Regions from separate parts of the Peribacillus sp. TE19612 genome, predicted to be linked through region 1. Evidence: predicted binding sites of a transcription regulator. Region 1 holds the regulator's gene; the other holds the start of a gene.
What was found. The regulator NrdR, encoded in region 1, represses ribonucleotide reductase genes. The targets are predictions, from matches to a motif close to AACACNATATATNGTGTT.
Positions count from the first base shown of each region.

Region 1 (4,708 bases):
GGGGATGGGGACGTGTTTAGAAGTAGGATGGGCCTTGTAAGAAGAAAAAAGTGACCTCCATTAAGAGACCACTTTTCTTCATCTTCTCCGATTCACGCCATCAAGCTTGACCGGCTCAGCTAAATATTGAATTCTTTCCAGTACCCGGGCCGCCTTCACTTCTTCTTTCTCACCGCGCTGTGAAAAGGTCAGGTGGTTCTCCAGGCCATTCAAGTCAAAATTCGAAGTGAAAAACGTCGGCAGGTTTTCCAGCATCCTAAATTGCAAAATCGGACCAAAAACCTCATCGCGTCCCCAGCTCGTCATGGATTCCGCTCCAATATCATCAAGCATGAGGATAGGTGCCGTTTTCACCATTTCAATTTTTTCATTGACCGTATTATCACCTATAGATCCCTTAAGTTCCCTCAAATAGTCAGGTACATAGACTATAAGGGAGGAAATTTGCCTTTTTGCAAGTTCATTGGCGATCGCACCTAATAAGTACGTTTTCCCAACACCGAATTTCCCATATATATACAAGCCTTTTTGCCTTTTACCCGGCTCATATTCCATAATGAACGCCATCGCTTTACTTAGAACAGACAAGCGTTTGTTTTCATTATCCGTTTGGGTAAAATCTTCAATGCTCGCCTTTAAAATATCCTTCGGTACATACAGGCTGCGGATCAGCTTTTCCCGTTTCCGCTTTTCATCCTCTGCCAATTTCCTCGGGCAGACTTCATAATGCAGGTTCAGGGCTTTTCCTTGAACCACCAATTTAGGATAATACCCTTGCATCATATTGATGCAGCCATCCAAGCTCGGACATTTATCACACTTATTGCTCTGTGAAGTGAACTCATAAAGCTTCCCCAAGTTTTTATCAATCATTTCCTTCGTGACCGTCGAGCTGTTGGCATTCATGAATAACCGCACTTGTTCGTTTTCAAAAATCTCCTGTTTCAGCTTTTCATAACGCTGTTGAAATTGATTTGTATTGGCCAATTTATTAAGGGACCTATTAATCTTTTCCATCGTTCATTTCACCTCCCGCTTTCCACAGCTTCCATTTCTCCAGAAGTTCGCGTTTCTGAGCATCCAATTCAGGCTGATCCGCATTCTGCTCCTGCTGTGCTTCTTCTTTTTTCTCAAGCCACTCAGGAACCACTTCTTCCCGTATCGCCTTTTTCCGGCTGCCCTTCGCAGCATTCCTGCTTCCTTGAGCCCAGTCCTGATATTTCCTATGTTCATTTTTGGCCAGTTCCATCGCCTCGACGACTGTTGAGACCTTTAGCCGTGCCCAATGGCCTGCCAGCTTTTCCACATAACCCTTCGTGAACTTCATATCCGTTTTGAGCATGACATATTCAATCAAGACATTGACGACACCCGGATTCAGCTTTTGATTGATCATCACGCCCTCAACCACTTTCAAATCACCGCTTGACGGCTCTGCACCGCCAGACAATTGCATTAGCCGCTCCCTCGGGGAAATCGTCTCCAAATGACGGATTAACTCTTGTTCCTTTGTTTTCGGTTCTTCTTTTTGTGTCCGTTCACGAATTGGCTGCACCCGATTGACAAGGGAAGGCATATCGGCCTGGCGTTCGATCTGGTACCAGTCCCTTGCCGCCTTTCTAAGCAATTCCTCATCAATCTCATCATCCAATGAAACGGCATCCATTACTAGTTTTTGCATTTCCAGCGGATCAATGCCATATAAAAAAGCGAGTTTGGCAATCGTACTTTTTATTTTCGGAGTAAAAGCCTTTTTCGGCACGATCGAGGATTTCATCCCGGCAAATAAAAGGTCAAAATCGAATAAGTCATCAAACCCCGATGGCTCAACGCCTTCCGCCCGATCGATGTATTGCTGTTCAGGCACCGGTTTCCATTCGTTTTTCGCTTCATCCGTTACATATAAAGAGTCCAAATGATCTGATGAGAATACTTCCGCAAAAGATTTAGTCACACCTTCATATTGATCGGTTAAGATATGGTCATCACAAAAGAATCTCTTTAACCGGTTGAATTGAGCTTTACCGATTTTTTTGTATAAGTAAATATTCAGCATTCCATCCGTGAAAAACTGCTGGGGTGAAAGCGGCGGGTTTAACTCATAAATGAATTCCTTCGTTTCATTTTTCGATTTCTTATATACATTCAACAGGCCGATTCCTTCAAGTAAAAGGCGTGCTTCGTAAATATCACCTAACTTAAGGCCGATGGTATTCATTAATTGATAATGCGAGGAGGTTTCCGACCATAGCCTGTTTTCCTCCAACTCACTCCATAACGTCATATATAGGCTAATGCAGATAGGTCCAATAAGAGGTTGATATAGTCGGGTAAGTATTTTCCGATCATAATCATGAAGCAGCCCCGCAGATGAGACCAAATATGAATCAGCTGGGAGCAATTCTTGCCAATGCATTGACATCTCCATTCAAACCTTTCAAAAGATGTAGTGAAAAAAGAGCCAAAGTGAATCTTCAGCTCTACTTTCTTTCTTTATTTATTAAATCTTTCAGTTCATCAATAAAGACATTGATATCTTTAAATTGTCGATAGACGGATGCGAACCTTACATAGGCAACCTCATCGACTTCTGCCAGCTTGTCCATTACCATTTCGCCGACACTGTCGCTTTTCACTTCCGATATGCCCTGGTTGCGTAGTTCTTTTTCTACATAACTGGTAATTTGCTCTAGTTCTTTCAAGGGAACCGGACGTTTTTCGCAAGCCCTGATTAAGCCACGCAGGATTTTATCACGACTGAACTCTTCACGTGTCCCGCCCTTTTTCACTACAATAAGCGGTGTTTCCTCCACCTTTTCAAATGTCGTGAATCGAAAACCACATGCCTCACATTCACGGCGTCGTCGAATCGATTTACTTTCATCGACTGGCCTGGAATCGAGCACTCTTGTTCCGTTATATTGACATGATGGGCATTTCATCATTATCAGCTCCGTATTTTATGTAGGACTCCCCTATCTAAATGTTCCCCAAGGAATTACTTCTCTATCTTAATCTTATATTAAAAGGAACGGACAGTACAAGTAAAAAGTGTAACTTCCGGCAGCAGGCACTTTTTGTTCTGCCGTTGAAGCACCGTTGCCAAGGGCATTGTGCTACAAGGCAATCCTCTCCAATAAAGTGAAGCAGACTGCCGATTCATTGCATTAAAAAAGAGATGCACCCATGGCATCTCTGTGTATACATTTTTTTATAGGGCACTTATATTGGCTTTTTTCATTTGTACAGGACCTAATCCACGTGGTAATTCTATGTTTTCACGTGTTTGCGCATTCAAAGCTTCTGCAATATAATCTGCCGCAATATTCGGATCCAAGTTACCGCATGTATAGACATCAATGCTCGCATAGCCGTGTTCTGGAAAACTGTGAATCGTTAAGTGTGATTCAGAAATGATGACAACCCCGCTGACTCCTTGTGGAGCAAATTTGTGAAAGGCAACTTCTCGTACCTCTGCACCTGATTTCAAAGCAGCGTCAACAAAAATCTTTTCAATTAAATCGATATTGTTCAGTTTTTCAAAGTCACAACCCCAAAGTTCAGAAATGACATGTCTACCCATTGTTTCCATAGTGTAAGCTGTTTCCATATTAAGCTTCCCCCTTACCATGATTTAAAAATAAGTTCTGATAACTACCACGGGGGAAAGTTAGTCCAAAGAGGTCCTAACCCTTTAAGTAGCCATCATGCAAACCGTTTTGAAGAAGTTCACGATTCATAGTATATATGGTTTGAATTTTTTTTGCAACTCCAAATTTAATTTTTGGAAAGATAAACTTTATATGTAATGGGGATATAGCGAAGGTTCCAATGTGGACCAAATTCCGTCTTCGGTTTATTCAGCAGCATAAAGCAGGCGGGAATTCATGGATCACTGCATGAAAAATAGCCCGCTAAAAAATTTTAGCAGGCTCGGGTTTTTCATTTTATTTTACTGATAATTCGACTTCGGACATTTTTTTCAACTCGGAGCCAACCAATTTTACAAGGTCCACTACACGGTTGGAGTAACCCCACTCATTATCATACCAAGCAAGGACCTTCACTTTCCTGTCCCCGATCATCATCGTCGTCAATCCATCGATGATTGCAGAGTGTGGATTCGTTTTGAAATCACTGGAAACTAAAGGTTCCATCGTGAATTCCATGATTCCTTTGAGTTCATTTTCTGAAGCATCGATGAAGGCTTGGTTCACTTCTTCAATCGTGACATCACGGTTTAAATCCACAACAAGATCGACTAAAGATACGTTTGGTGTCGGTACGCGTATCGCCATTCCATGAAGCTTGCCTTTTAATTGCGGCAACACTAGTGAGATGGCTTTTGCAGCTCCTGTAGTCGTAGGAATCATGCTTTCCGCAGCGGCACGGGCACGTCTCAAGTCTTTGTGCGGGTTATCGATATTATTTTGATCATTTGTATAAGAATGTATCGTTGTCATTAAACCGTTGTCTATGCCGAATTTTTCATCAAGCACTTTTGCAACTGGTCCAAGGCAGTTCGTTGTACAAGATGCATTGGATATGACGAAATGCTTGTCAATTTCCAGCACCTCCTGATTCACTCCCATTACAATGGTAACGTCTTCATTTTTACCCGGGGCTGATAATATAACTCTTTTTGCTCCTGCGTCTAAATGAAGAGCCGCTTTAGAACGATCATTGAATTTGCCAGTGGCTTCAATTA
Region 1 covers NZ_JBWCCL010000002.1:46,268-50,975, reverse strand. Annotated here, with positions in the region: gene dnaI (primosomal protein DnaI) at 79-1,017, opposite strand; gene ACZ9AO_RS03560 (replication initiation and membrane attachment family protein) at 1,004-2,416, opposite strand; gene nrdR (transcriptional regulator NrdR) at 2,481-2,942, opposite strand; gene speD (adenosylmethionine decarboxylase) at 3,212-3,592, opposite strand; gene ACZ9AO_RS03545 (glyceraldehyde-3-phosphate dehydrogenase) at 3,948-4,708, opposite strand, start outside.

Region 2 (4,708 bases), 380 kb from region 1:
GACTGTCACTGGCCTGGATTAATGACTCTAAAAAAAAGCCGTTAAGATAGCTTTGCAGCATACTTAACGACTTCCTTTGCATCATCTTATAGCCCGCATTTCAATTGCGCTCCGCAATTCGTGCACGTATTGCATCCGCCCATTTCCTGAACTTCACCCTTACGGCATACGGGGCAAGTGTTACCCACTTCCGAACCAATTGTAACATTCGTCGAACGCAGCTCATTTATCGTATCGACCAATACAACTTTTTTCTTTTCTTCCACATCTGTCAATTCATCCATTTCAAGCTGCTCGTCCATTTGGTTTTCTTCCGCTTTGAGCGTAAGGACCTGACTGTCACGGCTGCCATCCACATATACCGTTCCGCCTTTTGCTCCGCCTTTGTATAGACGTTCATATACCTTTTCAACTTGTTCGACAGTATATCCTTTTGGAGCATTGACCGTCTTGCTGATCGAGCTGTCAATCCAGCGTTGAATGATGCATTGAACATCAGCATGTGCTTCTGGAGCTAATTCCATAGCGGAAATGAACCATTTTGGAAGCTCTTCTGTATCGGCTTCTGGATGGCGATCCAAGTATTCCTGTACAATGTCAGCCTTAACTTCAATGAATTTACCAAGACGGCCGCTGCGGAAATACGTGAAGGAGAAATATGGTTCAAGACCTGTTGATACCCCAACCATCGTTCCTGTACTTCCCGTAGGAGCCACTGTCAATAAATGAGAGTTACGGATACCATGTGCAGCAACACTTTCCCTGATATCTTCCGGCATTTTTTCCATAAATCCTGTTTGTGTGAAACGTGTTCTAAGCTCATTGGTTTCTTTGTCCGTTGACCCGATCAGGAACGGGAAACTGCCTTTTTCTTTAGCAAGTTCCACTGAAGCCCTGTAAGCTGTGGTCGCAATCGTTTCAAACACCTTGTCAACCAGGATATTTCCTTCTTCAGAGCCATATTCCGTTTCACAGTAGATCAACAGGTCATGCAGACCCATTACACCAAGTCCAACCCGTCGCTCGCCCAGTGCCTGTTTTTTGTTTTCATCCAAGAAATAAGGAGTTGCGTCAATGACATTGTCCTGCATGCGCACACCGACTTCAACTGTCTGCTTAAGTTTCTCGAAATTAACCGTTTTGCTTTCTTTATCAGCCATTTCAGCCAGATTGACAGCCGCAAGGTTACATACTGAATATGGGGCCAATGGCTGTTCTCCACAAGGGTTCGTGGCTACGACCTGTTGACCGTATGCTTTGGCATTCGTCATTTCATTAGCATTATCGATAAAGAAAATACCTGGTTCAGCAGAATATGTTGCACAAATGTTTATTAAGTTCCAAAGCTCTTTAGCCCGGATTTTACGGTAAACACGGACTTTATGGCCCATTTTCTCCCATTCGCGAACATCACCGACATTATGCCATTCTTCATTGTAAATGGCCATTTCTTCGGCATTATAGCTTTCAACATCAGGAAAACGCAATTCATATTCCGCATCTTGTTCAGCCGCTTCCATAAATTCCTTAGTCAGGCAAATAGAGATATTGGCTCCAGTCAGGAAATCCGAATTATGAACACTGTACGTTCCGCCTGTACGGATCTTTTCCTCTGCATCCCTAATGATTTTCTCGCTGAACCCGCCTTGGCCAGGAATCTCCTTATAATTGATGATCCCTTGATACATAGCCGTTTCCTGTTCCGTGTGCGGCGTGAATTTCAATTTATCCGTCGCATATTTCTTTATGGCTTCATCTTTAGTGTTTTCCACTAGGTAACGCAAGATCCTTGGATTTTGCATTTTGGAAATGATGAACTCTGCAATATCGGGATGCCAATCAGCAAGCATGATCATTTGCGCGCCTCGTCTGCTGCCGCCCTGTTCAACAAGATGCGTCAGTTTTGCAATATCGTCAAGCCATGACACTGAACCCGAGGATTTTCCATTTACCCCTTTTGCCAGAGTGTTTCTTGGACGCAGTGTCGATCCGTTCGTACCCACTCCGCCGCCGCGGCTCATGATTTCCATCACTTGTTTCCTGTGTTCTGAAATACCTTCACGTGAATCCGGTACGAATGGCATTACATAGCAGTTGAAATAAGTAACATCCGTATTGGAACCTGCACCGTATAATACTCGGCCTGCCGGGACGAAATTAAGGTTCTTTAATTCTTCATAGAATTTATTGAACCATTCCGTTCTTTTTTCTTCCGTGGTTTCCACTGATGCCAATCCCGTTGCATTACGTTTCGCAATTTGTTCATAGTATATTTCAAGCGGCTTTTCGATTATATCCAACGGACGGTTTACAATTCCCGTCTCGACTTCTTCCGGATTATCCAATACGCCACGGAATTCTTCATCCACCAATACCTTGGCTTTTTTGGTTTCCCAATCAATTTCAACGATGTAACCGAGACCCCTTGCCGGGAATTTCGGATCTTCCTTAATCGTCAACACGACGAAATCGCCTGCCGAGAGTGTGATTTTTTCAGTATCCTTAAAAGAATAGCGGTCAAGCATGACTAGACGGGACACTCCCTTATGCGCCATTTTCATATCAGCAGTTACAGGGTGAACCTGGGGAAATAAAGAAATATCCTTATTCAACCTTTCTAGATCAACCTTTAAAGCTTCTTTTATTACAACCGACATAATTCCCTCTCCTTTATATGTTTCATGATCCGTTCTTGCTGCCGCAAAAATCCTTATGTAGCCTTACATGTCCGTTTCGCTTAACAAGTACCCTAAATCTATCATAGCGAAACCCAAAAATCAACATATAGTGTCGCATTAAATATTTCAACTACTATATATTGTGTTTGTTTTGAATAACTTTTAATTTTGTCAAACGTTAAATCAATTAATATAGTTAGCAAAAGGGAGGAAAATGTCGATTTACAATAATTTTTCATCAGATTTCAATTAATTTGGACCTTGCTTTTTCCCCATCCCTTTTAGGGCTTATCCCTGCAAGGGATGTGTTATTCGGTCAAACAAATCTGAAAAAACTTTTTATTATCCACTCTAATTATGCTTCCTCTATCTCATGAAATTCCATTCATCGCTTTCATATTTGCTTTCTGCAATCGCCTTCACTTCCAGCAATTGCTTTTCGGTGAGGACATATGGCTCTAAATCGACCGAAAGTCCTTCGGCAAAACCTTTTTCGAAAGCTTCTTTCGCTTCAGGGATGGTTATCTTTCTCCCGGCAATGTCATTCATGGCCACAGCTTTGTTTTTTAAGTTTTTTTGCATTCTCTCTTTAACCCTGTCATTTGAGAATTTAAATACGCTAAAGAGCTTATCATCATCAAGCTCAAGCAAAATGGACCCGTGCTGAAGGATGACGCCTTTTTGCCTGGTTTGAGCGCTGCCAGCGACCTTCCTGCCCTCAACGACCAGTTCATACCAGCTAGGTGCATCAAAGCAGACGGAAGACCTGGGCGATTTTAAAGCCGCTTTTTCCTGTTCGCTTCGAGGCACGGCAAAATAAGCATCCAATCCAAGATTCCTGAACCCCATCAATATTCCTTCAGAAATGACACGATAAGCTTCAGTAACGGTGGTTGGCATTCCCGGATAGGATTCTGGAACGATTACACTATAAGTCAATTCATGTTCGTGCAGTACCGCTCGTCCTCCTGTCGGCCTGCGAACAAAACCAAGGCCCTGCCTTTTGACCTCTTCCAGATCAATCTCCGCTTCTGCCTTTTGAAAATAACCGATCGACAATGTCGCTGGATCCCAGCCGTAAAAGCGTATGATCGGCGGAATTTCCCCTTTGCTTTGCCAGTTTAACAGGGCTTCGTCCAGCGCCATATTAAAAGCCGGTGAACAATACCCCGAATCTATAAAACCCCATTTTTCTTTAGTCATCCTTACCCCTCGTTTCGATAGACGTTTTTCAATCCCCCACAAAAAACTCACATGTAGTAGTTTAACAGACTTTAACACTCTAAAAAAGAAAGTGCTATCAAGTCATGAAGAATTTGATGAAAATTCTTTTTGATTATTGGGTAAAGCAATTATATAATAAAGATTGTCTGTATTCGTTAAGGTAGAAGGGAGTTTTTATGTTTGGAAATATTATATACACTGCTCATCATCCTAGGAGTGGTTATTGCGTATTCACTTTTTAATTGGTACCGCCAGCGTAAAATCGTTAAAACACTAACACAGGACGAATTTATCGCCAACTACAGAAAAGTGCAGCTAATCGATGTGCGGGAACCGAATGATTTCGAAAATGGTCATATCTTAGGCGCAAGAAACATCCCTATGACTCAAATGAAAACCCGCTTGGTCGAAATTAGGCCGGACAAGCCTGTATATTTGTATGCTCAAAGCGAAATCATCAGCGGCAGAGCTGCAGCCATGCTATACAAAAAGGGCTACAGGGAACTTTTTCACTTAAAGGGCGGTTTCAAGATGTGGACCGGGAAAATCAAAGCAAAGAAATAAGACCCCATCTCGGCATGGGCTCTTTTTAATTCCATAGCTCAAGTAAAAGAAAGTCAACTGTTGGACTTTAATGGAATCTTACATAAACATGAAAAATCCCCGCCGGATGGCAGGGATTTTTTTCGTGTAAGCTACTAATCTAGGCTTGATAACGCAAAACGGGTTTTCTGGCAGCAAGAGTTTCATCAAGCCGCTTTATAACGGTTGTATGCGGAGCTTCCTGAACGATTTCCGGAGTTTCT
Region 2 covers NZ_JBWCCL010000002.1:422,223-426,930, reverse strand. Annotated here, with positions in the region: gene ACZ9AO_RS05390 (vitamin B12-dependent ribonucleotide reductase) at 87-2,657, opposite strand; gene ACZ9AO_RS05385 (lipoate--protein ligase family protein) at 3,045-3,881, opposite strand; gene ACZ9AO_RS05380 (rhodanese-like domain-containing protein) at 4,083-4,466, shown strand; gene gcvPB (aminomethyl-transferring glycine dehydrogenase subunit GcvPB) at 4,606-4,708, opposite strand, start outside.
Region 2: the regulator NrdR is predicted to act here: its motif matches at 2,808-2,825, upstream of ACZ9AO_RS05390 (vitamin B12-dependent ribonucleotide reductase).